DNA from 3 places in the Sphingopyxis sp. CR5 genome. Region 1 is predicted to be linked to each of the others. Evidence: predicted binding sites of a transcription regulator. Region 1 holds the regulator's gene; each other region holds the start of a gene.
The links. The regulator LexA, encoded in region 1, represses DNA repair genes until DNA is damaged. The targets are predictions, from matches to a motif close to GTTCCNCNCTTGTTCT.

Region 1 (9,727 bases):
AGCTCGCCGACCTTGGCATCTGCTTCCTGTTCGCCGCGCACCACCATCCGGCGATGGCGCGCATCATGCCGATCCGCAGGGCGCTCGGCCGTCGCACCATCTTCAACCTGATGGGGCCGCTGGCCAACCCGGCGCGCGTCCGGCGCCAGCTGATCGGTATCGCGCGCCCCGCCTATGTCCCCGTCTATGCCCAGGCGCTGCGCCGGCTCGGCACCGACCATTCGCGGGTGATCTCGGGCGACGAGGGAATCGACGAACTCTCACTCGCGGGCGGCAACGAGGTTGCCGTCGTCACCCCCGACGGCGTGCGGATGCAGCGCAGCCACGCCGCCGACGCCGGCCTGCCGACGCGGCCGATCTCGGATATCCGCGGCGGCGATGCGGCCTATAATGCAAAGGCGCTGCGCGGCCTGCTGATGGGCGAGCCCGGCCCCTATCGCGACGCGGTGCTCTATAACGCCGCCGAGGCGCTCGTGGTCGCGGGCGCGACGGATACGCTCGTCGAAGGCGTGGAGGAAGCCGCCGAGTCCATCGACAAGGGTCTCGCCAACGCGCTGCTCAACTGCTGGATCGCGTATAAATGAACAAGCTCACCGAAATATTAGCAACCAAGGCGGTCGAAGTCGCAGAGCGGCGCAAGTCGCGCTCGATCGCCGCGCTCGATGCCGTCGATGCCGGCCCTGTGCGCGGTTTCGCCGCTGCGCTCGCGGCAAAGATCGCGGCGGGCGGCTTTGGCCTGATCGCCGAAATCAAGAAAGCCTCGCCGTCCAAGGGACTGATACGCCAGGATTTCAATCCGGCCGACCATGCACGCGCCTATGCCGCGGGCGGCGCCGCCTGCCTCTCCGTCCTCACCGACGCGCCCTGGTTTCAAGGCCATGAGGAATATCTGATCGCCGCGCGTACGGCATGCCAATTGCCGGTGCTGCGCAAGGATTTCATGATCGATCCGTGGCAGGTCGCCGAAGCGCGCTCGATCGGCGCCGACGCGATCCTGATCATCGTCGCGGCGCTCGACGACGGCGCGATGCGCGAGATCGAGGCGGCCGCGATCGAACGGGGCATGGACGTGCTCGTCGAAGTGCATGACGAGGCCGAACTCGATCGCGCCCTCGCCCAGCTCGATTCGCGCCTGATCGGCGTCAACAACCGCGACCTCAGAACCTTCCGGACCGATCTTGCGGTGACCGAGCGCCTGGCAAAACTGGCGCCTCCCGGCACGCTGCTCGTCGGCGAAAGCGGTATCGCCACCCACGCCGACTGTCGGCGCCTCGCCGAAAGCGGCGTCCACGCCTTCCTCGTCGGCGAGAGCCTGATGCGCCAGGAGGACGTCGCCGCGGCGACCAGGGCGCTGCTGGAGGGCTGACGCGAAGCGTCGGCCTCGGGGTGGGGAGCGGACTATTCCTTTCCGTCATCCCGGCGCAGGCCGGGATGACGATGAGGTAAAGGCCTGAATCCGGTCGAGAGTCCCCTCGGCTCCCGTTCGAAGGGCATCCCGACTTCGTTCGATGCGAATAGTGCAGGGATTGATGGATTCCGGCCGATACCAACCGCGACCCCTTGCCTTTTTTGCCCGGCATTGCTTCGCTCGCCCGCGATGACGAACCGACCGACTCACCTCGACGACAGCGGCGCGGCGCATATGGTCGACGTTGGGGCAAAGCCCGCTACCGATCGCCGCGCCATCGCGGGCGGGCGCATCACCATGAGCGACGCTGCGCTCGCGGCGATCCGCAGTGGCAACGCGCCAAAGGGCGACGTGCTTTCGACCGCGCGCATCGCAGGCATCATGGCCGCCAAGCGCACCTCCGACCTCGTGCCGCTCTGCCATCCCCTTGCGCTGAGCAAGATCGCTATCGACTTCGCGTGGGAGCCCGACGGGATTTCGGTCCGCGTCATCGCCGCGACCACAGGCCCGACCGGGGTCGAGATGGAAGCGCTGACCGCCGCGTCGGTCGCGCTCCTCACCCTCTACGACATGGCCAAGGCGCTCGACCGCGCGATGGTGATCGGCGACGTGCGGTTACTCGAAAAGAGCGGCGGGCGCTCGGGCGACTGGCGCGCCGCGTGAGCGCCTGGCTTCCCGTCGAGGACGCCCAGGCGCGCCTGCTCGCACTCCGTCCACCCCTCGGAGCGGAGAATATTGCCTTTTCCGAATCGCTTGGCCGGTATCTTTCAGACGATGTCATCGCGACGCGCGACCAGCCCTCCGCCTCCCTGTCGGCAATGGACGGATATGCGATCCGCTTCACCGACTTGCCCGGCCCGTGGGCGATCGCGGGCGAAAGCGCAGCGGGCGAGCCCCCCGCGCGGGCGCTGGCGGCAGGCCAGGCCATGCGGATCTTCACCGGCGCCATGCTCCCCGACGGCGCCGACACCGTGGTAATGCAAGAGGATGTCGCGGTCGATGGGTCGCGATTGGCGCTCGCGACCTCGGACGCTATTCGCGACCGCCAGCATGTCCGCGCCCGCGCCAGCGACTTTGCCGCGGGCGACCGCCTGATCGAGGCCGGGACTCGGCTGACACCCGGCGCGATCGCCGCCGCGATCATGAGCGGCGCGAGCCAGCTTCGCGTCGGCGCTCGGCCGCGCGTCGCCGTGCTGACGACGGGCGACGAACTCGTTCAACCGGGACGCCCGCTCGCGGCGGGACAGATTCCCGACAGCAACGGCGCGATGCTGGCGGCGATGATGGCGAGCGAGCCCGCGATTGTGTCGCTCCCGCTCCATATCGGCGACGACCGCGACCGGATATCGGCCGCGCTCAAACAATTGGCGCGCCGCCATGACGTCATCGTCAGCGTCGGTGGCGCATCGGTCGGCGACCATGACCATGTGCGCGGCGCGCTCGACGACGCCGCCGGCACGATCGATTTCTGGAAAGTCGCCATGAAACCCGGCAAGCCGCTCATGGCCGGAACGCTAGGGGATTCCTTGCTGCTCGGCCTGCCAGGAAACCCTGCGTCGGCCTTCGTCACAGCGACTTTGTTCCTGCTCCCGCTCGTCCGCCATCTCGCCGGCGCGCGCGCGCCGTTACCGCCCATCTTCTCGGCGCCGCTCGCCGCACCGCTGGCGCCGGGCGGCGCGCGGCGCGACTATCTGCGCGCGCGGCTCGACAGCGGCGAACTTCATATCTTCGACGGCCAGGACAGCGGGCGCACCTTTCCGCTTGGCGGCGCCAACGCGCTGGTCATCCGCGACATCGCGGCGCCCGCGCGCGGGGCGGGCGACGGCGCCGACTATATCGCGATCGCTTGACAAGTTCCGATCTGTTCCTCTATCGTTCTCCATATGTCCGAAACTGGCAGTATGGAGACCTAGGCGATGTTGACCGCGAAGCAGCATGAACTGCTCCACTTCATCCAGCAGAAACTCGACGACAGCGGCATTTCGCCTTCGTTCGAGGAGATGAAGGAGGCGCTGGGACTCAAATCGAAATCGGGCATACATCGACTGATAAGCGCCTTGGAAGAAAGGGGTTTTCTTCGTCGCCTTCCCAATCGCGCCCGCGCGTTGGAGGTGATCAAGCTCCCTGAAGGCGCGAAAGGCGGTGTGCACGACAATCGCGACAATGTCGCCCCGCTGCGCAAAGCGCCCCCGGCGCTTCGGCCGATCGCCGCCAACGACATCATCGAAGTTCCGCTCCACGGCCGTATCGCCGCGGGCGTTCCGATCGAAGCGTTCGAGGATCATAATCAGCTCGCCGTACCGGCCGCGCTGCTCGGTTCGGGCGATCATTATGCGCTTGAAGTATCGGGCGATTCGATGATCGAGGCGGGCATTCTCGACGGCGACTATGCGCTGATCCAGAAAGCGGACACCGCGCGCGAAGGCGACATTGTCGTCGCGCTGGTCGACGGACAGGATGCCACGCTCAAATACTTCCGCCGCGAAGGCCGGATGGTCCGGCTCGACCCTGCCAACGGCGCCTATGAGCCGCAGCGTTACGAGGCCGAGCGCGTCATGGTGCAAGGGCGTTTGTCGGGACTGCTTCGTCGTTACCACTGACCTGCGGCGGGCGCCGCCACGGATGCTCGTCGCCGCGGCGTAAAGCGGTGGCGGCGCGCGGCGGATCGCCGAGATAGAGCGCGAGCCCGCCGCTTTCGGCGAGGCTGTCGCGGTCGATCGTCAACCAGCGCGCCCGGCATTCGCGCGGGAGCCAGCGGTGGCTGATTACCACATCGGCGGCGGCGCACGCGGGCGCCATCGCCGTGCCGTCGATACGATCGTAACCGCGCTGGGCCAGGATCGTCCGGTTCCGCTGGCGCCAGCGACAGAAGTCGCGGTTGCACGTCACATGATCCATGTCGGTGAGCACACCGAGCGGCGCGTCGACCCCCGCCGCCTCGGCCATCGTGTCGCGCACATAATCGCCGGCACGGCCGCGCAACAGCGCATAGCCGCCGCCCGGCACCGCGGCGGCGATGTGGCGCCCGTCGCCGCTCACGAGCAGGTCTGGGCGCGGCTGAACGACCAACGCCGTGGCGCCCACGAGCAGCGGCATCAATCCGGCGAGGCGCCAGCGACGCTGCCACAGGAGCAACCACAGCCCGCCCAGAACCGCGAGCGCGAAACCCCACGCCGGAAAGATCGGCAGCGCCGCCACCGCGCCCGGCGCCGCCGCGACGCGGTGCGCGAGCGCGATCAGCGCGGACAGCGCATGTTCGGCGATCCACCAGAAGGGCGCGCCGAGTCCGACGGCGTCGAACAACAATGCCAGCGCCTCGGCCGGCATGATCACAAAGGTCGTCAGCGGGATCGCGACGACGTTGGCGAGCGCGCCGTACAGGCCCGCCTTGTGAAAATGGAAAAGCGCGATCGGCGCGAGCGCGACCTCGACAACGAGGCCCGTTATCAACAGCCCCGCGACCGCGCGCCCGAAACGGACGGCCCGCGGCTCGTCGCGCCGCGCGGCAAATCGCTGCATCCAGCGGCTCTCGTGCAGCGCGATGATCGCGGTGACGGCGGCAAAGCTCAATTGGAAGCTCGGGCCGACCAGCGCCTCGGGTCGCCAGATCAGCACGAGCAGCGCCCCCGCCGCGACGAGCCGCAAGGTGATCGCCTCGCGCCCGAGCAGAAACGCCGCGAGCACGAGCAGCGCGGCTATAAGCGAACGCAGGGTCGGCACTTCGGCCCCGGCAAGCCAGGTATATCCTGCTCCCGCGAGCGCCCCGGCAGCCGCCGCAAGCGGCAGCACATGGCCCGCCAGCGCGAGGCGGCGGCTGAGTCCCAGCAAGCGCATCGCCAGCAGCATCGCAAAACCGACGACCGCCGTGACGTGCAGGCCGCTGATGGACAACAGATGCGCGAGCCCGCTACGCCGCATCGCCTCTGCGTCGGCATCGCTGATCGCGCCGCGGTCCCCGGTGACGAGTGCCGAAGCGACCCCGCCGGGGGACCCGGGGACCTGGTCGTGAATATGCGCGCTGAGCCGCGCTCGCAGCGGCGGCGGCCCCTGCCCCGCTCCGGCCGCCTGCGCAACCTTGCCAAGCGCGCTTCCGACCGCGCCGATCCGGTCGAACCAGGCGCGCTGTGCGAAATCATAGCCGCCGGGAAGGCTGGCGGTCGGCGGCGGCATCAGCCTCGCCCGCAGGCCGATCGCGTCGCCCGGTACGATCCCCCTCCCCTGCTCGCCGCGCAGCGTTACCCGCAGCTGTGGGGGCAAATCGTGGCGCTCCACGGGACGCAAGAGCAGCCGCGTCTGGCCGCGCGCGGGGAGCGGCTCCACACTCTCGACGATCGCGGAAAATTGCGTCGTCACCGGCCAGGCAAGCACCGGAGCAGCGACCCACGCGGCACGCGCCCAGATCAGCAACAACCCGGCTGCCATCGTGCCGCAACCGACCACGACGGTGCGCCCGAAGCGCCGCTTCCAGCCGATCAGAAACCCGACAAATATCCCGCCGCCAAGCAGAAGTAGAAACCCGATCCAGTCGATTTCCCGGGGCATGGCGAACCAACTGGCGATCCCCGCGCCCAACGCGACGGGCAGCCACAGCGCGATCCGCTCGCGGTCCGCGTCGAGCCGCGCCTCGATCGCTTCGGATATGCGGCGCCAGCCGTGTATCGGTGAGACATCAATGGGCGTTTGAAGCGGCCATGTTGCCATGCTAGGGGCACCCCCAATCCCCGCGGCGCCGGCTCTCGCGGCGCGGGCAACCTGATTGAAAGAGTCGCCAGTGGCAACCCAAAACCCCACCGATCCGGTCGAAGCGACCGGCGCCGATGTCGTAACGCGCTTCGCACCCTCGCCGACCGGCTTTCTTCACATTGGCGGCGCGCGCACCGCGCTGTTCAACTGGCTGTTCGCACGCCATCACGGCGGCAAGTTCCTGCTGCGTATCGAAGACACGGACCGAGCGCGCTCGACCGACGCGGCGATTGACGCGATCCTCGACGGAATGCGCTGGCTCGATCTCGATTGGGACGGCGATGCAGTCTATCAGTTCGCGCGCGCCGACCGCCACGCCGCGGTCGCACACGAACTTCTCGCGAAGGGCGAAGCCTATCGCTGCTACCTGACGCAAGACGAACTCGCGGCAATGCGCGCCGAAGCTCAGGAAAAGCGGATGCCCTTCCGTGTTCGCAGCCCGTGGCGCGATCGCGACGACGGCGACCCCGCCGCCGCCCACGTGATCCGGCTACGCGCGCCGCAGGATGGCGCGGTGACGATCGACGACCGGGTGCAGGGCGAGGTTACGGTTCAAAACGGCGAACTCGACGATTTCATCCTGCTGCGCTCGGACGGCACCCCGACCTATATGCTGAGCGTCGTCGTCGACGACAACGATATGGGTGTGACCCATGTGATCCGCGGTGACGACCATTTGAACAACGCTTTTCGCCAGGTCGCGCTGCTGCGCGCGATGGGCTGGCGCGAGCCCGTTTATGCCCACGTCCCGTTGATCCACGGCGCCGATGGCGCGAAGCTGTCGAAGCGTCACGGCGCACTGGGTGTCGATGCCTATCGCGACGAGATGGGCTATCTGCCCGAAGCGGTGAACAATTACCTCCTCCGCCTCGGCTGGGGTCATGGCGATGCGGAAATCATCAGCCGCGAACAGGCGATCGATTGGTTCGACCTGGCACATGTCGGCCGTTCGCCGTCGCGCTTCGATTTCAAGAAGCTCGAGAATCTGAACGGTCATTATCTGCGTGAAGCCGGCAATCAGCGCCTCGCCGATCTCACGGCGCCGCGCATCGAGGCGTTGGTCGGGCGCGCACTGGACCCCGAAGACCGCGCGCTGCTCGCCAAGGCGATGGAATCGCTGAAGCCGCGCGCGAAAACGCTCATCGAGATTGCCGAAGGCGCAACCTTCCTGTTCGCGCCGCTACCACTCGATATGGACGAGAAGGCCGCAAAGCTGCTCGCCGACGCGCCCGAAGGACTGCTCGCGGACGCCGCCGACCGGCTACGCAGGCTGACGGACTGGACCGGCGAAACGGTCGAGGCGGCAGTTCGCGAAAGCGCCGAAGCCGCCGGCCTGGGGCTCGGCAAGCTCGCACAGCCCTTGCGCGCCGCCCTCACCGGGCGCGCGGTTTCCCCGGGGATTTTCGACGTGCTCCTGCTCCTCGGCCGCGACAACAGCCTGGCGCGACTTGACGCAGCGCACAATTATCCGGCAGGGGCGTAGCGACTTTGCGTTTGGCCTCCAGATCAAGGGAAGAATCATGACCGATACCGCCGCCAAAATCACCCTGGGGGACAAGAGCGTCGAGAGCCCGATATTGTCGGGAACCGTAGGGCCCGACGTCGTCGACATCCGCAAATTCTATGGCCAGACCGGCGCCTTCACCTATGATCCGGGCTTCACATCGACCGCCAGTTGCGAGTCGAAACTGACCTATATCGACGGCGATGAAGGCGTCCTCCTCCATCGCGGCTATGCGATCGGCGATCTTGCCGAACATTCGAGCTTCATGGAGGTCGCCTATCTGCTGCTCAATGGCGAACTGCCGAGCGCGGACGAACTCGACACATTCGACAATACGATCACGCGCCACACGATGCTGCACGAGCAGCTTGCGACCTTCTATCGCGGGTTCCGTCGCGACGCGCATCCGATGGCGATCATGTGTGGGGTCGTCGGCGCGCTGTCGGCCTTCTATCACGACTCGACAGAGATCCACGATCCCGTTCAGCGGATGATCGCGAGCCACCGCCTGATTGCGAAAATGCCGACGATCGCGGCGATGGCGTATAAATATTCGATAGGTCAGCCCTTCATCTATCCGAACAATGAATTGGGCTATACGCACAATTTCCTGCGCATGACCTTTGGCGTCCCGGCCGAGGACTATGACGTCGATCCGGCGGTCGTCCGCGCGCTCGACCGCATCTTCATCCTCCACGCCGACCACGAACAGAATGCGTCGACCTCGACCGTCCGCCTTGCGGGCTCGTCGGGCGCCAACCCCTTCGCGTGCATCGCGGCGGGAATCGCCTGCCTGTGGGGTCCGGCGCACGGCGGCGCGAACGAGGCCGCGCTCAACATGCTGCGCGAGATCGGCCGTCCCGAACGCATCCCCGAGTATATCGCGCGCGCGAAAGACAAGGATGACCCGTTCCGCTTGATGGGCTTCGGCCACCGTGTCTACAAGAATTACGATCCGCGCGCGACCGTGATGCAAAAGACGGTGCGCGAAGTGTTTTCGGCACTCAAGGTCAACGACCCGGTCTTCGACGTCGCACTGCAGCTCGAGGAAATGGCGCTCAGCGACGATTATTTCGTGGAAAAGAAGCTGTTCCCGAACGTCGATTTCTATTCGGGCGTCATCCTGTCGGCGATCGGTTTCCCCACGACGATGTTCACCGCGCTCTTCGCGCTCGCCCGCACCGTCGGCTGGGTTGCTCAGTGGAACGAAATGATCTCTGACCCCGCGCAGAAAATCGGCCGCCCGCGCCAGCTTTACACTGGCCCGACCCAGCGTCCCTATGTCCCGGTCGACAAGCGCTGAGCCTGGTCCACCAAATGCGACAATGATGGCAAAAGGGGCTGCGATTGCGGCCCCTTTTCCTTTTACAGGCATTGGGCCGCATCGTTCGATCACGATACCCGGCACCGACTATCGGCTTGAATGCAGGGAGACAGGCAATGCGGAAGGGTGCGCGGACCCTGCTGTGGAGTGCCGTTCTGGGCGTCGCGCTATACCTGCTGACGGTCCTGTCCACGGCACCGAAAGCAGTCGATACAGCCGATGCGCCGGCGACAGCGGACCGGCCCGCCGCGCGAGGACAGACCGCGATGCGCCGAATCTATTCGCCCGACATCACCCACGACCCCTATGTCGTCGAGCAATGGGATCACTCGATCGAAGGCCTTGAAAAGGCGTGCCGCGATAGCGGCCGATTCTGCGAGCAAGCCCGCCGCGCACGTCAATCCGTCAACCGATAGCCACCGCCGTCAACCGACCTCTCGCGCCGGCAGGCTCAGCGTGAAGCGGGCCCCCTGCCCCGGCGCGCTTTCGACGGTCAGGTCGCCCTCCATCGCGCGCGCGAGACGCCGCGCGATGTAAAGCCCCAGGCCCGACCCGCCGCTATCGGTGCGGCCCAGGCGCTCGAATTTCTCGAACACCACCGCCTGCTGATCGGCCGAAAGGCCTTGCCCCTGATCGGCGATCGTCACCGTCGCACGGTCGCCGTCGCGATCCACACGGATCCAGATCTGGGAATCCTCGGGCGAATAGCGGATCGCATTGCCCAGCAGGTTGAGCAGCACCTGCAACA
Region 2 (9,727 bases), on a different contig from region 1:
TCATACAATAATCCGTTCGTGCCGAGCCTGTCGAAGCACCGTCCTTTTCTCCCCGCAAGGAAAAGAACAGCCCTTCGACAAGCTCAGGGCGAACGGAAAAAGATGGCGCTGGCCGGTCTAGTCACGGCCCAGCATCAGGTCAACGAGTTCGCCGAGCCGGCCGAAACCGGTCACATCGATCCCGTTCACACCCTTCATCGCCTTCGGACCCCATCCCCTTGAAAAGCCGAGCTTTGCCGACTCGCGCAAGCGTAGCGCGTCGTGCGCGACGGGGCGCACCTCGCCCGACAGCGACAATTCCCCAAAGACGATGGCATCGGACGGCACCGGCCGCTCGCTGAACGCGGAGATCAGCGCCGCGGCGACCGCGAGGTCGGCGGCTGGATCGGTGAGGCGATAGCCGCCCGCGATGTTGAGATAGACTTCGGCCGCACCCATCTGGAGCCCGCAGCGCGCTTCGAGCACCGCGAGCACCATCGCGAGGCGTCCGCTGTCCCAACCGACGACCGCGCGGCGCGGCGTCGCGCCGCTCGCCAGCCGCACGGTCAGCGCCTGCACCTCGACAAGCACCGGGCGCGTCCCTTCGAGCGCCGGAAAGACCACCGATCCCGGGACGTCGCGGCTGCGGTCAGTCAGGAACAGGCTCGACGGGTTCGACACCTCGCCCAACCCTTCCTCGCCCATCGCGAATACGCCGATCTCGTCGGTTCCGCCAAAGCGGTTCTTCACCGCGCGCAGGATGCGATACTGGTGGCTGCGCTCGCCCTCGAAGGCGAGCACGGTGTCGACCATATGTTCGAGCACGCGCGGTCCCGCGATCGTTCCGTCCTTCGTGACATGCCCGACGAGCACGATCGCGGCGCCGCTGTCCTTGGCATAGCGGATCAGTTCCTGCGCGCTCGCGCGGACCTGGCTCACCGTGCCCGGCGCGCTGTCGATCACATCGCTGTGCATCGTCTGGATCGAATCGATCACGACGAAATCGGCGCCCCGCCCATCGAGCGTCGCGAGGATGTCGCGCACCGAGGTCGCACTCGCGAGCGCGACCGGCGCCTCGCCGAGCCCCAGCCGCTGCGCGCGCAGACGCACCTGCGCTGCCGCTTCCTCGCCGCTGATATAGACGACCGACCTGCCCGCCTTCGCAAGCCGCCCCGCGGCCTGCAACAACAGCGTCGACTTGCCGATCCCCGGATCGCCGCCGATCAGCGTAGCCGATCCCGCGACGAAACCGCCCCCCAGCGCGCGGTCGAACTCGGCGATACCGCACAGCATCCGCGCGGGCATCGGGCTGTCGGCATCGAGCGTTTCGAGCGCCAGCGTCCGCCCGCCGCGACTGAGGTCATGCTTCGCCGAAAACGCCGTTTCGGGGACGTCCTCGATCAGCGTGTTCCATTCGCCGCAATCGGCGCACTGCCCCTGCCAGCGATAGCTCACGCCCCCGCAATTCTGGCAGACATATTGACGTTTCGCTTTGGCCATGCGGATCGCTTAACCGGAACAAATATGGAACGCCAGCAATTTCCCACCCTCGCAATGGCGCCGAAAGGGCAGTAGGGGGTATCGCAATCCCGAATCACCGTCCGCAAAGGAAAGCGCACCCATGAAATTCTTCGCCGACACCGCCGAGATCGACGCCATTCAGGAGCTCGCCGCCACCGGGCTGCTCGACGGTGTCACCACCAACCCGTCGCTGATCGCCAAGTCCGGCCGCGACTTCAAGGAAGTGACGAAGGAAATCTGCGCGCTCGTCGACGGTCCGGTGTCGGCCGAAGTCGTCGCGCTCGACCATGAAACGATGATGAAGGAGGCCGAGATCCTCCGCAAGATCGCCGACAATGTCTGCATCAAGGTTCCGCTGACGATCGACGGTCTGAAGACCTGCAAGGCCCTGACCGGCGACGGCACGATGGTCAATGTCACCTTGTGCTTTTCGGCGAACCAGGCGCTTCTCGCGGCGAAGGCCGGCGCGACCTTTGTCTCCCCCTTTGTCGGCCGCCACGATGACAATGGCTTCGACGGCATGGGCCTGATCGCCGACATCCGCCTGATCTACGACAATTATGACTTCGCGACGGAGATCCTCGTAGCGAGCGTTCGTCACGGCATCCATGTCCTCGAAGCCGCGAAGATCGGCGCCGACGTGATGACCGCGCCGCCGGCGGTCATCAAGGGGCTGTTCAAGCATGTCCTGACCGAAAAGGGCATCGAAGGCTTTCTGGCGGATTGGGCGAAGACCGGCCAGTCGATCTGATTTTACGAAACCTGCAACAATGGTGAATCCCCGCGCAGGCGGGGACCCATCTCCTGCCGGTTTCAAATAGCACCGGCCGGTGAGAGGCTCCCGCCTTCGCGGCAGCGCACAGCTTATGTGCGCGGCCGCCCTTTCCAGTTGACGTAAACGTCAACCTCCCGCGATACTCGCCCGAAAGGGAGAGATTCGCGATGACCGACACCACCATCCTCACCGAACGCCGCGGCCATATCCTGATCCTCACGATCAACCGGCCAGAGGCGCGCAATGCGGTCAACGCCGCGGTTCATGTCGGCATCGGCACCGCGCTCGAAGTGGCGGAAGACGACCCCGAAATCCGCGCCGTCATCATAACCGGCGCGGGCGACAAGAGCTTTTGCGCGGGCGCCGACCTGGTCGCCCTCTCGCGCGGCGAAAGTCTTGCGCCCGACAATGCCGAGCAACAGGCGTGGGGCTTCGCGGGCATGGTGGCGCACCCGATCTCGAAGCCGATCATCGCCGCGGTCAATGGTTTCGCCTTTGGCGGCGGGTGCGAGATTGCCCTGATGAGCGACCTGATCGTCGCGGCGGATCATGCGCAATTCGGGCTGCCCGAGGTCAAGGTCGGCCTCTTCGCCGCGGCGGGCGGCGCATTCCGCCTCGCGCAGCAGATGCCGCGCAAGCTCGCGATGGAGCATATGCTGACCGGCGACCCGATCCCCGCCGCGCGCGCCGCGCAGTTCGGCCTCGTCAACCGCGTCGTCCCGCTCGCCGATCTGATGCCCACCGCGATCGCGCTCGCCGACAAGATCGCCGCCAATGCTCCGCTCTCGGTACAGGCGTCGAAGCGCGTCGCGCTCGGCATTCAGGACGGCCGCATCGCCGCCGATGCGCCCTATTGGGAGCATAATACGATCGAACGTGCTGCCCTGATGCGCAGCGAGGATGCCCGCGAAGGACCGCGCGCCTTCGCCGAAAAGCGCAAGCCCGAGTGGAAGGCGCGCTGATGATGGCGACGACCGATCCCGAGCGCATTCCCGTCATCGTCGGCGTCGGGCAGGTCAACGACCGCCCCGACGATCCCGGCCAGGGCCTCGACTCGCTCGGCCTGATGGTCGCGGCACTCGAGCGCGCGGCGGCGGACGCCGGAGTGCCGCTCGCCGAGATAGACAGCCTCGCGATCGTCGACCAGATAAGCTTTTACAGTCTTGGCAAGCTTTGCGACCCACTCGCCGCCGCGATCGGCGCGAACCCGACGGTCAATTATCAGTCGGCGGCGCCGCACGGCGACACCCCGGTCCGCCTCCTCAACGAAACCGCAAACCGTATCGGCGCGGGTGAGGTCAAACTCGCCGCGATCGTCGGCGCCGAGGCGCTGCGCACCGCGGCGGGCCGCGCCGCGAAGGCTGCGAGCGGCGAGGACAAAAGCTATAATGCCATCCGCAAGGTCGCGACGCGGCGCGAGCCCGACTATGCGCAGCGGCATGGCCTCTCCGCGCCGGTCGACGTCTACCCGCTCTATGAAAATGCCACCCGCGCGGCCTGGGGCCAAAGCCTCGCCGAAGCCCAGGCCGAAAGCGCCGAAATCTGGTCGCGCTTCTCGCAAGTCGCCGCCGGCAACGAGGGCGCATGGATCCGGAAAGCCGCCTCCCCCGCCGACATTCTGCGCGTCAACGAGCGCAACCGGCCTATCGCCTTTCCTTACTCCAAGCTGATGGTCGCCAACTCGTCGGTCAATCAAGGTGCGGGCTTCCTCGTCGCCAGCCTTGCCGAAGCGCGACGGCGCGGGATTGCGGAGGATCGCCTGATCTATGTCGGCATGGGGGCCGCGGCGAAGGAGCCCGCCAGCATCCTCGCCCGCGACCGTTACGACGGCAGCGTCAGCATGGAAACATCGATCGCCCGGACGCTCGCGCTGAACGGGATGACCGCGGAGGATTTCGATTGCGTCGAACTCTACAGCTGCTTCCCGTGCGTACCCAAGATGGCGCGCCGCGTGCTCGGCTGGCCGGCCGACTGGCCCGCGACCGTGTTCGGCGGCCTGACCTTCGGCGGCGGCCCGATCGCCAATTATATGAGCCACGCGATCGTTTCGATGACCGAGCGCCTGCGCCGCGAAGGGCGCTATGGCTTCCTGTTCGCCAACGGCGGCTTCGCGACCGACAATCACTGCATCGTGCTGGGCAAGGGGCCGATCGCAGCGGCGCAGTTTCCTCAGGATTTCGACTATCAAGCCGAAGCCGAAGCAAAGCGCGGCGGAGTACCCGAGCTGGTCCAGGATTATGCCGGCCCGGCGACGATCGAAAGCTATACGATCTTCTATGCCCGCGACGGCGCCCCGAAAGCCGGCGTCGTGGTCGCACGCACCCCTGCGGGCCAGCGCACGCTCGCGCATGTCGACGTAAACGACGCGGCGATGCTGGCGTTTCTGACAGATGGAACGCGGGAACCGGTCGGGACGGCCGGGCAAATGGTCGCGCTTGCAGAGGGGTACGGGTGGCGGGCCGCCCAGACCTCTATGGATCCTGACCCTAATTCCCGCTCTGGATTTCGAAACTGACTCCCTGCGCCAGCGGCAGCGCATCCGAATAATTCACCGTGTTGGTCGCGCGGCGCATATAGGATTTCCAGCTGTCGGACCCCGACTCGCGTCCGCCGCCGGTTTCCTTCTCGCCGCCGAATGCCCCACCGATCTCGGCGCCCGACGTGCCCAGGTTGACGTTGGCGATGCCGCAGTCGCTCGCCGCGAGGAAACGCTCGGCCTCGCGCATGTCGGTGGTGAAGATCGCCGACGACAGCCCTGCCGCCACATCGTTGTGCAGCCGGATCGCGGCATCCAGGTCGTCATAACGCATGACATAGAGGATCGGCGCAAAGGTCTCCTCGCGCACGGGTCCTACCTGACCGGGCATCTCGACGAGTGCGGGGCGCACATAATAGCATTCGCCTTCCCCGACGCGATCGCCCCCATGAACGACCCCGCCGGCGCGTTCGGCTGCTGCAAGCGCCACCCGCATCGCTTCATAGGCCGCCCCATCGATCAGCGGCCCGACCAGCACGTCCTTCTCTAGCGGGTTACCGACCGGGACGCTGGCATACGCCGCTTTCAGCCTGGCCACGAATTCGTCGTAGATGCTGTCGTGCAGGAACAGGCGCCGCGTCGTGGTACAGCGCTGTCCGGCGGTCCCGATAGCCCCGAATGCCACCCCGTGCAGCGCGAGGTCGAGGTCGGCCGACGGCGCGACGATCACGCCGTTGTTCCCGCCGAGTTCCAGGATGGCGCGTGCAAAGCGGCCCGCGAGCCGGGGTGCCACCGATCGGCCCATACGCGTCGATCCGGTCGCCGATACCAGCGCCACCCGCGCATCGTCGACCAGTGCCTCGCCGACCTCGCGCCCGCCGACCAGCAGCTGCGACAGCCCCGCCGGCGCGTCGGCGTACCGCGCGAGCGCGCGCTCGAAAATCGCTTGCGTCGCGAGCGCGGTCAGCGGCGTCTTTTCCGATGGTTTCCAAACGATGCTGTTGCCGCAAACGAGCGCGAGTGCCGCGTTCCATGCCCACACGGCGACGGGGAAGTTGAAGGCGGAAATCACGCCGACGACCCCGAGCGGATGCCAGACCTCCATCATCCGATGTCCGGCGCGCTCGGTCGCGATCGTCAGGCCGTACAGCTGGCGCGACAGGCCGACGGCGAAGTCGCAGATGTCGATCATCTCCTGCACCTCGCCCGCGCCTTCGGACGGAATTTTGCCTGCCTCGATCGTGACGAGCTTCGCCAGATCGTCCTTTGCGGCACGGAGTTCCTCGCCGAACAACCGGACGAGTTCGCCGCGATGCGGAGCCGGCACCTGCCGCCACGCGCGAAACGCTGCCGTCGCGGTGTCGAGCACCACGTCGATCGTCGCAGCGTCGGCGATGCGGACCAGGCCGATGCGTTCGCCGCTCAACGGCGTAACCGCCGGCATCGACCCGTCGCTCCACAGCTTGCGGTCGATACCCAGCCCGTCGAGCAGCCGTCCCACCTCTTTGCCGATCGCGGTCATCGCCTATCCTTTCCTATCTGGCGCGCTGCCCTTGAAACTTGCGGGCCGCGGAGTATCGCAGGGAAGACGAGATTGAAACCGAAAGCGGGAGAAGCTGACGTGTCCGACCTACCCCCCTCCGAACCGCTGGTCCCCGTTCCCGCCGATGCCGCAGCGAACACGCATTGCAGCGCGGCCGATTACGACCGCCTCTATGCGCAAAGCATCGCCGATCCCGACGGCTTCTGGGCCGATCAGGCGAAGCGCATCGACTGGATCGTGCCGCCCACGAAGATCGCCAACTGGTCCTACGACCCGGTGAGCATCAAATGGTATGAGGACGGCGTCCTGAACCTGTGCCACAATGCGCTCGACCGCCATGTCGCGGCGGGGCATGGCGAACGCACGGCGATCATCTTCGAACCCGACGCCCCCGACGGCGAAACGCGTCATATCAGCTATGCCGCGCTGCTCGCCGACACGATCCGCATGGCGAACACTCTCAAAAAGCTGGGCGTCAAAAAGGGCGATCGTGTCACCATCTATATGCCGATGGTGCCCGAAGGGGCGGTCGCGATGCTCGCCTGCGCGCGTATCGGGGCGATCCACAGCGTCATCTTCGGCGGCTTTTCGCCCGAGGCGATCCACGGCCGAATCGAGGATTGCGCGAGCGACTGGGTGATCTGCGCCGACGAAGGGCTGCGCGGCGGCAAAACGATTCCCCTGAAGGCCAATGTCGACAAGGCGCTCGAAAAGGTCGCGGTGAAGGGCGTGCTCGTCATCGCACACACCGGCGGCGACGTCGCGATGAAGGAAGGGCGCGATCATTGGTATGACGCGCTCTCCGCCGACGTCGACGCCGATTGCCCGTGCGAGCCGATGAACGCCGAAGACCCGCTGTTCATCCTCTACACCTCGGGCTCGACCGGCAAGCCGAAGGGCGTGCTGCACACGGTCGGCGGTTATTCGGTGTGGACCGCGATGACCTTTTGGTACGGGTTCGACTATCGTCCCGGCGAAGTCTTTTGGTGCACCGCCGACATCGGCTGGGTCACGGGTCACAGCTATGTCGTCTATGGCCCGCTGCAGAACGGCGCGACCAGCGTGATGTTCGAGGGTATTCCCAACTATCCCGACCACGACCGCTTCTGGCGGGTCGTCGACAAGCACCAGGTCAACATCCTCTACACCGCACCCACGGCGATCCGCGCGCTGATGCGCGAGGGCGACGATTATGTGACGCGGCACGACCTGTCGTCGATCCGTCTGCTCGGCAGCGTCGGCGAGCCTATCAACCCGGAGGCGTGGCGCTGGTATCACGACGTCGTCGGCAAGGGCCGCGTCCCCGTGATCGATACCTGGTGGCAGACCGAAACCGGCGGCATCATGATCACCACCCTGCCCGGCGCGCACGCGATGCAGCCGGGCAGCGCCGGGCGTCCCTTCTTTGGCATCCGTCCGCAGCTCGTCGATGCGGAGGGCGGTGTGCTCGTCGACGAACAGACCGGCGGCGCGGCCGAGGGCAATCTGTGCATCACGCACAGCTGGCCGGGGCAGATGCGATCGGTCTATGGCGACCATGATCGTTTCGTTCAGACCTATTTTTCGACCTACAAGGGCAAATATTTCACCGGCGATGGCTGTCGCCGCGACGCCGACGGCTATTGGCGCATCACCGGCCGCGTCGACGACGTGATCAACGTGTCGGGCCATCGCATGGGCACGGCCGAAGTCGAAAGCGCACTGGTGCTTCACGACAAGGTGGCCGAAGCGGCGGTGGTCGGCTATCCGCACGACATCAAGGGCCAGGGCATCTACGCCTATGTCACGGTCAACGCCGGGATCGACCCCAACGACGACCTGCTCGCCGAACTGCGGCAACAGGTGCGCAGCGAAATTGGCCCGATCGCCACCCCCGACCATATCCACTTCACCCCCGCGCTTCCCAAGACGCGCTCGGGCAAGATCATGCGCCGCATCCTGCGCAAGATCGCAGAGAATGACTTCGGGTCGCTCGGCGACACCTCGACGCTCGCCGACCCCAGCCTGGTCGACGGGCTGATCGAGGGACGGAAGAATCGGTAATCATCTCCCCTCCCGCAAGCGGGAGGGGAACCGCTAAAAATGAAAATCCGGCAGTTCGGCCAGCGCGATCCCCAGCGCTTCGGCCCAGCCCTCCGACACACGACGGAAATAAGGGTCGTCGCGCTCGAAGCGACGCTCGCGCACCGTCGTGAAATCGTCGCGCTCGTGGATTTTGAGGTCGATCGGCAGGTCGACTCCCGCGTTCGCGCGGATCGTCGAATCGAACGACACACAGAGCAGCTTCACCGCATCCTCGAACGACATGGCGGGATCATAGCTGCGCACGATGATCGGGCGGCCATATTTGGTTTCGCCGATCTGGAAAAAGGGGTTGTCCTCTCCCGCCTCGATGAAATTGCCCTCGGGATAGATCAGGAACAGCCGTGGCTCGGAGCCCTTGATTTGCCCCCCGACGATCAGCGACGCGCGAAAGATCGACTCGGCGACCGGTCCCTCGTCATTGTGCCGCATGACGATACCGCGCAGCACTTCGCCGATCGTCGTCGCGACCTGGAACATCGAAGGGCATTCGAGGATCGAGGGGTGGCGCTCTTCGGGCGCCTTCGTACGCTCGTCGAGCAGGCTGACCACGGCTTGCGTCGTGGCCAGATTACCCGCCGACATCAAGGTGATGACCCGCTCGCCGGGCACGTGCCAGCTGCGCATCTTGCGAACCTGCGAAATATCATCGACGCCCGCGTTGGTGCGGGTGTCCGACATGAACACCAGCCCCTTGTTAAGCCGCATACCAACGCAATAAGTCATCGAATCGCTGTTCGCCCCCGCAAATCCGCCCGTCCGGTCCCGATTATTGCTGGACCTGCAATTGGACAACCAGATTTTCTTGCGCCGCACCATAGCGCATGCCGCGAACCGGGGCGGCATCGCGATAGTCGAGCCCCGTCGCGACGCGGATATAGCGCGCGTCGGGCGAGTGGCCATTGCTCACGTCGAAGCCGATCCAGCCGATATGGTCGAAATAGGCCTCCGCCCAGGCGTGGGTCGCATCCTGCTCGGTGCGGTCGTCCATGCGCAGATACCCCGACACGTAGCGCGCCGGATAGCCTAGGTGGCGCATCGCCGCGATGAAGATATGCGCGTGGTCCTGGCATACGCCGCCTTCGCCTGCCAAAGCCTGTTCGGCGCTCGTCTCGGCATCGGTCACACCGACCTTGTATGCGAGTCTTTCGAGGATCAGCGCCGACAGCGCGTGCGCCTGTTCGATATCCGATTCGAAGTCGCGCCCCAGTGACGCGGTCAGCGACCGGACATGGCGTCCTGCCCGCGTCAATGCCGTCGGACGCAGGAATATCCACAGCGGCATCGCGCCGCGATGCGCGCCGATCACGCCATCGGTGGTGTGCAGCTCGACCTCGCCGCGGCACCGGAT
Region 3 (9,727 bases), on a different contig from region 1:
AGACCCGACCGCGCTGATATAATCGCGCGCGCCGCCGCCCTGCGACGCCTGATCCTGGCAAGCCGAAAGCGCCAGCGCGCAGGTCGCGGCGCCGGCGGCGAGAGCGAAAGACTTCAGCATGGAAAATTTCCTGTCGGGGGTCGTTACCGAACCAAGCCGCCACCCCCGCGGCGACTCGCTGAGCCGCCAATGGGGGTTTTGTGTGACGCGTATGTGACAGGGAGTGTCATGGAAGTGTCATACGCAACGAGTGGCTATATGAACTGATCGCGAGTTCCCTTAACCTTCGCCAGAAATTTTTGCCTTACTACTTTGTGGTCGCTGACAGAGTTTAGGATTTCAACGAGGATTTTATGTTGGAGCGAAACTTGCTTCACCATTCCATTCTCAATTGAATATTTTTCGTCAGGGGAAAGGGAAATATTTCTTTTCTTCTTAGATGTAAAAAATTTGGAATCTCCGAGAGAAACATATTCATATCCGAGTGACGTGGCTATTTTAAGACAAAAATCGTCGACATCTCTACTGAATAGGCCCGAGTCCGCTGCCAAGAATTTTTCCTGATAGAATTTCTCTATTACGATTGTCATTCGACGAAATTGCCCACTTTGCATATTTCCAAAGCAGCACTTTTTCCCATGAAGGCTAAGATTGATCGACTTCCACTGTAGAAATAAAGCGCGCCGTGCTAATGCTCCCCTCAATTTTTCTACTTCTTCGACATACGCCTTCAGCCTCGGGAGCACCCATTCAACTTCTATACGCTCTTGGGCCATGTCGAAAAGCATTATTAAAACGGTGTCCCAAGGACGGAATACAAATTCGTCGAGGAACTCTCCGCGGAATTGCTCCGGACATTGGCTTAGGAAAACAGCGGTAAAATATTCCTGAAATGACCTATGAACAAATGAATACAAATTACCCTCTATCTGAACTAGGCACACTGATTCTGTTAAATCGAATAAAACTTCTTCAGGATTTAAGGCGTAACCGCAGTACGATATTGCATCGTTTATAAGTTCTATAATATCCGACTTTGAAAATTCAAATTTCTCATTCATGTATGAATTAAAGCAAAATACAGAAAATAATTTGGAAAACTGGTCTATCCTCAGATTTGATTTTCTTTTTCTCTCATACTGTTCTTTGTAAGTATCGTGCTTATCAAAAAGAGTTTCAAAAGCCCTCAGGTAAAAAAGATGCATCTTGTCTGGGATGTTTGCATTTTGCTCGTAAGTTAGCATCATTAAAGTCGATAAAAGTGGCGTAGATAAAAAGCTTTTATGCTTTTTGTAAAGCCCATTCTTAAGCTTTCCTATGAATTTTTTCTTTATATTTTCATCATATTCTATCTTTTCAACAAGTTGAATTACCTGCTTTAAAGACATTGGGCATACGCCGTAGCAGTTAAATGCCTGCCAGGAAGAGAACTGTTCGTCAGGCCGGCTTGAAACAATAATCGATGTTTCCGGATACTCTTTTGCTAAATCAATTATTTGCTCTTGAATAGATTTTCTATGTTCAAAATTTATTTCATCAAACCCATCTAAAAATAAAACAAATAGACCTGACTTTAAGCCCTTTTCAAATACGCCTCTCTCAATCTTTGATGTTTGCTTGTAAAGAGAATGAATATAAGAAATTATATTCGGACTTGTAGTCCTATTCAAATCTCTCAATTCGATAAATATAGGTATTTTTCCCGTTGGATTTTCATAAAATGACAGAGCAAGATATCTTAACAAAACACTCTTTCCGAACCCTGCGAGGGCAGTAATGATGATCTTACTCCCATCAGATAGAAATGACCTAAGATCATCTTGATTTATGACGGTGGAGTTTTGTTGAAGATTTGTTTCAACAAAATGATCGATCAGCGGCACCGGTTTTGTCGGGTCCGCGAATGTTTTGATGGTCGACACACGTCGATGCGTTAGGGACAGGTACTCTTGGTACGCCGAAAATGAATGGACGAGAGTTGTTGCGGCCGCAGTCAACCCCGACTTTCCAGTTTTGGCGAGGTGAAGCAATGCACTTGCTATTACGCGTCGGATTTTAGGATCGGCAATCAGTGAATCCAGCGCATCTACGCCATTTTGGTTTTCAGTATCAGGCAAATCGTATCCTCCCCACTCGAATGTCATCAAATACAAATAGATTTGTCAAGTTGGGGTCAGAAAGCAAGACGCGTCATCTTTACCCTGTCGAGTATTGGGACTGCGTCGAGGCGGTCCGCGCCCGCTTCGCCGTCCCCGCTGCGCGCGCCTGCGTCGCACAAAGGCGGGCGCTGTCGCCCGAACCGCCCGCGATCCGTATCTATGCCGTCGAGGAGGTGACGCGCAGGGATGGCGAGGGCGGGAAACCGCGCGGCAACAAAATCGCTGTCCTACATGGCCGCGCTGTGCCAGTCTGCATCCGGCTCTTTTCAGATCATGGACAGACGCGGGTGCCGTCCGCCGGGTGTGCAGGCTTGGCCGGCTTTTTCCCGGTCCCCGAACGGGGCGGCGAAAGGCGGCGCACGAGGCTGACTTTTACTGAACTTTGGACGAGCGTGGCGCGCGGTCGCCGCAGCCGCTCGCGATCGGCATCTATGCCGCCGAGGATATCACCGCGACACGGATGGGGTGATGGCTCCCCTCCCGCTTGCGGGAGGGGTTGGGGGTGGGCTTGCACCCTTTCGGAACCCACCCCGCTGCGACTGGGCGAGCAAGCTCGCAAGTCTCGCTGCCCCTCCCGCAGGCGGGAGGGGGCTTTCCCTATTTCTCCAGCAGCGGCTTCAGATATTGGCCGGTGAAGCTGCGCGGTTCCTTCACCACCTGTTCCGGGGTCCCCGCCGCGACGATCTCGCCGCCCTTCACCCCGCCTTCGGGGCCCAGGTCGACGATCCAGTCGGCGGTCTTGATGACGTCGAGGTTATGCTCGATCACCACCACGCTGTTGCCCTGATCGACCAGCGCCTGCAGCACTTCCAGCAGCTTCCTGACATCCTCGAAATGCAGGCCGGTGGTCGGCTCGTCGAGGATGTAGAGCGTCTGCCCGGTCGACCGGCGCGACAGCTCCTTCGCCAGCTTGACGCGCTGCGCCTCGCCGCCCGACAGCGTCGTCGCCTGTTGCCCGACCTTGATATAGCCGAGGCCGACGCGGCACAGCATCGCCATCTTGTCGCGGATCGCGGGCACCGCCTTGAAGAAGTCGGCGGCATCCTCGACCGTCATGTCGAGCACGTCGGCGATGCTCTGGCCCTTGAACTTCACCTCCAGCGTTTCGCGGTTGTAGCGTTTGCCGTGGCACGTCTCGCACGTCACATAGACGTCGGGCAGGAAGTGCATTTCGATCTTGATCAGCCCGTCGCCGGTGCAGGTTTCGCAGCGCCCGCCCTTGACGTTGAAGCTGAACCGCCCGGGTTTGTAGCCGCGCGCCTGGCTTTCGGGCAGCCCCGCGAACCAGTCGCGGATCGTCGTGAAGGCGCCCGTATAAGTCGCGGGGTTCGACCGCGGGGTGCGGCCGATCGGCGACTGGTCGATGTCGATCACCTTGTCGCAATGCTCGAGCCCGGTGAGGGCGTCGTGCGGCCCCGCGACGACGCGCGCGCCGTTCAGCGTCCGCGCTGCGCTGGCATAGAGCGTGTCGATGATCAGGCTCGACTTGCCGCTGCCCGACAGGCCGGTGACGCAGGTGAAGGTGCCGAGCGGGATCGTCGCGGTGACATTCTGAAGGTTGTTCGCGCGCGCGCCCTTCAGCACCAGGTCGAAGCCGTTGCCGGGGCGGCGGTGCGTCGGCACGTCGATCTTCTTCGCGCCGGTCAGATACGCCGCGGTCAGGCTCTTCTTGTTCGCGAGCACCTGTTTCAGCGTGCCTTCGGCGACGATCTCGCCGCCGTGGACCCCGGCGCCGGGGCCCATGTCGACGACATGGTCGGCGCTGCGGATCGCATCCTCGTCATGCTCGACGACGATCACCGTATTGCCGAGGTCGCGGAGCCGCTTCAGCGTTTCGAGCAGCCGGTCGTTGTCGCGCTGGTGCAGCCCGATGCTCGGCTCGTCGAGGACATAGAGCACGCCCGACAGCCCGCTGCCGATCTGGCTCGCGAGGCGGATGCGCTGGCTCTCGCCGCCGGAGAGCGTCCCGCTGGTGCGGTTGAGGTTCAGATAGTCGAGCCCGACATTGTTGAGAAAGCCGAGCCGCTCGTTGATCTCTTTCAAAATCGCCTTCGCGATCTGCTTCTGCTGGTCGTTCAGCCTCTCCTCGAGGGTGCCGAACCACGCATAGGCGTCGGCGACGCTGCGCTGCGCCGACTGGCTGATATTCTCGCCCGCGATCTTCACCGCGAGCGGTTCGGGGCGCAGGCGCGCGCCGTGGCACGTCTCGCACGGCTGCGCGGTCTGATATTTGCCCAGCTCCTCGCGCATCCACGCGCTCTCGGTCTGCAGCATCCGGCGGTTGAGGTTGCCGATCACCCCCTCGAACGCCTTGTGCGTCGTATAGGTGCGCCGCCCGTCCTTGAAGGTCAGCTCGACGGGCATCCCGCCGCTGCCATAGAGGATGATCTGCTGCACCCCGCCGGGCAGGTCGGCCCACGGCGTCGTCAGGTCGAAGTCATACGCCTTTGCGAGGCTTTCGAGCACCTGCATATAATAGGGCGAGGGCGGGTTCGATTTCGCCCACGGCACCACCGCGCCCTTCTTCAGGCTGAGCGCATGGTTGGGGACGACGAGTTGGGGGTCGAACTCGAGCCGCTCGCCGAGCCCGTCGCACGCCGGGCACGCGCCCTGCGGCGCGTTGAAGCTGAACAGCCGCGGCTCGATCTCGGCGATCGTGAAGCCCGAGACGGGGCAGGCGAATTTCTCCGAAAAGATGATGCGGTTGAGCGGTATTCCGACATTTTTCATCCCCGTTCGCCCTGAGCTTGTCGAAGGGCCGTCCTGTTCTTCGGAAGGCAAGGACGGTGCTTCGACAAGCTCAGCACGAACGGAATTGGATGAGCCGGAGTCGTTAGTCTTACCATTAGACGACTGCGCCTCCGCCACCGTCGTATCGGCAAGATCGACATAGGCCAGCCCCTCGGCGAGCTTGAGCGCGGTTTCAAAACTGTCGGCGAGCCGCGTTTCGATGCCCTCGCGCACGACGATGCGGTCGACGACGACCTCGATGTCGTGCTTGTACTTCTTGTCGAGCGCCGGCGCGTCCTCGATCTCGTAAAACTCGCCGTCGATGCGGACGCGCGTGAAGCCTTCCTTCTGCCACTGCGCGAGTTCCTTCTTATACTCGCCCTTGCGCCCGCGCACGACGGGGGCGAGCAGATAGGCGCGCGTCCCTTCGGGCAGCGCCATCACGCGGTCGACCATGTCGGCGACGCTCTGAGCGCTGATCGGCTCGCCGGTCGCGGGCGAATAGGGGATGCCGACGCGCGCCCACAAGAGGCGCATATAGTCATAGATTTCGGTGACGGTCGCGACCGTCGAGCGCGGGTTGCGGCTCGTCGTCTTCTGCTCGATGCTGATCGCGGGCGACAGGCCGTCGATATGCTCGACGTCGGGCTTTTGCATCATCTCGAGGAACTGGCGCGCATAGGCCGACAGGCTCTCGACATAGCGGCGCTGGCCCTCGGCATAGATGGTGTCGAAGGCAAGGCTCGATTTGCCGCTTCCCGACAGGCCGGTGATGACGATCAGGCTGTCGCGCGGCAGGTCGACGTCGACGCCCTTCAGATTATGCTCGCGGGCGCCGCGCACCGAGATGTGGGTCAGAGTCATGGGAGGGGTGTGTTCCAGATTTGTTCTTGATGCGCAAGAGGCTGCGCTACGGGGTGGGAGATGGGGCGGGTCGGCGGCGACCGCAAGGTGTCCGCCGCATATGCGAGCCGTTCGTCGAAACATTTCCGCAGCTTGCCAGAAAGGCCGTGCCGCCCGGCCGCATTGTCGTCAGGATCGAGCATCACAATAGTACGGGGACCTTTTATGAAGAAATTTCTGCTTTTGTCGGCGGCGTCGCTTGCGTTGGCCGGCCCGACCGCGATGGCGCAACCGGACAGCGCCCCCGCCGCGCAGCCGGCCCCGGCCGACAGTGGCACGCTCGACCCGCTCCGGTTCGGAAGCTGGGGCGTCGACCTCGATGCCCGCGACACGTCGGTGCGGCCCGGCGACGATTTCGACCGCTATGCCAATGGCACCTGGTTCAGGAACACCGAAATCCCCGCCGATCAGGCATCGGCAGGCGTCGACTATGACGTCTATAATCTGACCCAGCGCCAATTGCGCGCGCTCGTCACGACCGCTCCCCCGACGAGCCAGGTCGGCGGCCTTTATCAAAGCTTCATGGACGAAGCGCGGGTCGAAGCGCTCGGCGCCAAGCCGCTTATGGCCGACCTGGCCCGCGTCGCGGCGATCAAGGGCAAGAGCGAAATGGCGCGCTTCATGGGACGCTCGCAGGGGGCGTTCGGTTACAGCATCGTCGGCGGCGGCCCCTATGCCGACACCGACGATCCGACGACCAACGTGCTGTGGCTGGGACAGGGCGGCATCGGCCTTCCCGATCGCGAATATTATCTGTCGGATCAGTTCAAGACGCAGCGCGACGCCTATCGCGCCTATATCGTGCGGACGATGAAACTGATCGGCAATCCGGCGCCAGAGAAGGCGGCGGACACGATCATAGCCTTCGAAACCGACATCGCCAGGGCGAGCTGGGCGATCGCCGATCGCCGCGACCTCGGCAAGATCAACAACCCGATGTCGTCGGCCGAGCTGGCGGCCTATGCGCCGGGGCTCGACTGGGACGCCTGGTTCAAGGGCGCCGAAATCCCCGCGCAGCAGCGGGTTATCGTCAACGAGAACACCGCCATCCGCGACATCGCCGCGCTCTATGCAAAGACGCCGCTCGACACGCTGAAACTCTGGCAGGATTTCCACGTGACCGACAATGCCGCGCCCTATCTTTCCAAGGCGTTCGTCGACAACCGCTTCGAATTCACCAAGGCGTTGAGCGGGGTCAGCGAGCTGCGTCCGCGCTGGAAGCGCGGGTTGACGCTCGTCGACGGCAGCCTTGGGGAATTGGTCGGTCGCGAATATGCCGCCAAATATTTCCCGCCGAGCGCCAAGGCCAAGATGGAAGATCTGGTCGCGAACCTGAAACTAGCGATGGCCGACCGCATCCGCGGCAACAGCTGGATGGCGCCCGCGACCAAGGACGCCGCGCTCGCGAAGCTCGACAAGATGCAGGTCATGGTCGGCTATCCCGATAAATGGCGCGACTATTCGGCGCTCAAGATCGATCCCGCAGATCTGTACGGCAATGTCGAGCGCAGCGCGGCATTCGAATATGCCTATTCTCTGAGCGATCTCGACCAGCCCGTCGATCGCAAGAAATGGGCGATGAACGCACAGGAAGTGAACGCCTACAACGGCGGGCTTGAAAACAAGATCGTGTTCCCGGCGGGTATCCTGCAGGCGCCCTACTTCAGCGAGGATGTCGACGATGCGGTCAACTATGGCGCGATCGGCGCCGTGATCGGGCACGAGATCAGTCACGGGTTCGACGACCAGGGGCGCAAGATCGACGCCGACGGCGCCGTGCGAGACTGGTGGACGGCGGCCGACGCCAAGCGGTTCGAGGAGCAGGCCAAGGGCTTCGGAGCGCAATATGCGACCTATGAGGCCGCGCCCGGCGCGTTCATCAACCCCGATTTGACGATGGGCGAGAACCTGGCCGACCTTGCAGGCCTGGAAGTTGCTTATGACGCGTATCATCGGTCGCTGGACGGCAAAGAGGCGCCGGTGATCGACGGGCTGACGGGCGATCAGCGTTTTTTCCTGGCGTTCGCGCAAGCCTGGCGCGACAAGGCGCGCGAGGACGCGATCAAGCAGCAGGTCGCCAGCAACGAACATAGCCCGGCGCGCTGGCGGATCATCGGCCCGACACGCAATGTCGATGCCTGGTACAAGGCGTTCAACGTCAAGCCCGACGCCAAATATTACCTGAAGCCCGAGGATCGGACCCGCATCTGGTAAGACTGTCTAACCGGTGACGGCGGGGGCGGTGTCGTGCCGCCCCCGTATCGCCATCGCGCCGACCGACAGGGCCGCGCCGCAGATCACGAACAAGGCCGGGAATCCTCCGAGGATCGACATCATGCGGATGCCGTCGATACCCGATGCGGCGACCAGAATGATTGCGACAAGACCGACGGTCACCCCCCAGACCACCTTGACCCACAAGGGCGCTTCGGGCGTTTCGGGCGAGATGCCGTGCGTCGAAAGCGCGCTCATCGCCGAGACATTGCTGTCCGCGGCGGTGACATAGGACAGGAAGATGGCGGCAATCAGCACGACAAATACGGGAAGGCCGCCGCCAAGGTCGCTGAAGAGTCGATAGAGCAGGGGGTCGGGCCCGGCGCTGGTGAGGAGCGCATAGAGATTGCCCCCCGCCTGCTGATCGAGCGCGATTGTCGTGCCTGCGACGATCGTCATCCAGGCGGCACCGAACATCGCGGGCAACAGCAGGTTGAACAGAATGAAGACGCGGACCGTGTAGCCAACCGCGAGGCGACCCAGAAAAAGAGCGGTGACCGGGGCCCAGGCGAACCAGTTGGCCCAGTTGAAGACCGTCCATTGCCGGTGCCACCCGGTATCGACGTCGAGGCCGAGGCTCCGCGGAAAGAAGGTCGCGGCGTAATCGCGTGCGCCCGACAGCCCGAGGCCGGCGAGGCGGTCGCTCGGCCCGGCAACGAGCACGAAAAGCAGCACGGCAAAAAAGAGCCAGACATTGAGCAGCGACAGGCGCGTGATCCCGCGTTGCAGCCCCAGGGCCGCCGACACGACGAAGGTCGCGACGATCGCGCCCGCGATCGCCCAGCGGAGCGCCGGACCGCCGGAAAAATGGCCAAGGCCCTCGATCCCGCCGGCGAGCGCCAATATGCCCGCGCCCAGCGATGCCGCCATCCCGGCCACAAGCGCGAACAGGCACAATATGTCGATGACCGTTCCGACGGTACCGTGCGCTCGTTTGCCGATCAGCGGCACGAACAGCGATGAAAGGCTGAAGGGTTCGGAGCGATTATAGTAGAGGAGGGCAAAGGCGAGCGCCGCGACGGTGTAGATGGCATAGGGCGTCAGCGTCCAGTGCAGGAACATCGTCGACATGGCGAAGGTCGCGGCCGCGTCGGTTCCCGGCTCCAGGCCCAGCATCGCGGGCGGATCGTTGAGGTGGAACAGCGGCTCTGCGGCACCCCAGAACAAGATGCCGGTCGCGATCGTGGTGCACAAGGTAACCGCGAACCACCGCCAGCGTCCCAGCAGCGGCGTGGCGCCGACGCCGCCTATCACGGTCTTTCCGAATGGCGAAACCGCGACGAAACCCAGCAACAGCAGGAAGGCGACGCTCGTAACCGAAAAGGCGGCACCGAAATTGTCCAGGATCCAGTCGTTGATCGCCGTTTCGGCCGCGACGAACGCGGTGCCTTGCCAGAGGCTGAGGAGCAGCGCGGCGACGAGCACGCCGAGGGGGACGAAGAATACCGGGCGATTGATCGGGTGGAGAATGGGAGCGGCCATGTAGGCGGCAGCATGGCCGGTCGGTGAAGCGGGGTCAAATCCCGCGCCGATGGGAACGCAATGTGCGACGAAGCGTTCTGGCCGCGAATAGCGTTCCGACCGCAGGAGACATGCGATGACCAAATTTGTTCCGACCGTCGTCACGGCGCTTGCCGTGGCGATCGCCACGCCGGCTCTGG

Region 2: a site for LexA is predicted at 1,495-1,510, ahead of radA (DNA repair protein RadA). Genes of this name have one in related genera too.
Region 3: a site for LexA is predicted at 5,765-5,780, ahead of uvrA (excinuclease ABC subunit UvrA). Genes of this name have one in related genera too.

What each region holds. Positions count from the first base shown of each region.
Region 1 covers NZ_JCATIE010000007.1:117,075-126,801, reverse strand. The annotation lists gene trpD (anthranilate phosphoribosyltransferase) at 1-584, shown strand, start outside; gene trpC (indole-3-glycerol phosphate synthase TrpC) at 581-1,366, shown strand; gene moaC (cyclic pyranopterin monophosphate synthase MoaC) at 1,598-2,071, shown strand; gene AC58D2_RS12325 (molybdopterin molybdotransferase MoeA) at 2,068-3,258, shown strand; gene lexA (transcriptional repressor LexA) at 3,325-4,008, shown strand; gene AC58D2_RS12315 (ComEC/Rec2 family competence protein) at 3,962-6,109, opposite strand; gene gltX (glutamate--tRNA ligase) at 6,180-7,634, shown strand; gene AC58D2_RS12305 (citrate synthase) at 7,672-8,958, shown strand; gene AC58D2_RS12300 (hypothetical protein) at 9,096-9,395, shown strand; gene AC58D2_RS12295 (sensor histidine kinase) at 9,405-9,727, opposite strand, start outside.
Region 2 covers NZ_JCATIE010000002.1:111,730-121,456, forward strand. The annotation lists gene radA (DNA repair protein RadA) at 118-1,479, opposite strand; gene fsa (fructose-6-phosphate aldolase) at 1,601-2,251, shown strand; gene AC58D2_RS03435 (enoyl-CoA hydratase-related protein) at 2,443-3,237, shown strand; gene AC58D2_RS03440 (acetyl-CoA acetyltransferase) at 3,240-4,790, shown strand; gene amaB (L-piperidine-6-carboxylate dehydrogenase) at 4,762-6,273, opposite strand; gene acs (acetate--CoA ligase) at 6,373-8,337, shown strand; gene AC58D2_RS03455 (proteasome-type protease) at 8,371-9,102, opposite strand; gene AC58D2_RS03460 (transglutaminase family protein) at 9,146-9,727, opposite strand, start outside.
Region 3 covers NZ_JCATIE010000010.1:34,343-44,069, reverse strand. The annotation lists gene AC58D2_RS15500 (substrate-binding domain-containing protein) at 1-120, opposite strand, end outside; gene AC58D2_RS15495 (NACHT domain-containing protein) at 255-2,144, opposite strand; gene uvrA (excinuclease ABC subunit UvrA) at 2,757-5,753, opposite strand; gene AC58D2_RS15485 (M13 family metallopeptidase) at 5,958-8,006, shown strand; gene AC58D2_RS15480 (BCCT family transporter) at 8,013-9,548, opposite strand; gene AC58D2_RS15475 (hypothetical protein) at 9,664-9,727, shown strand, end outside.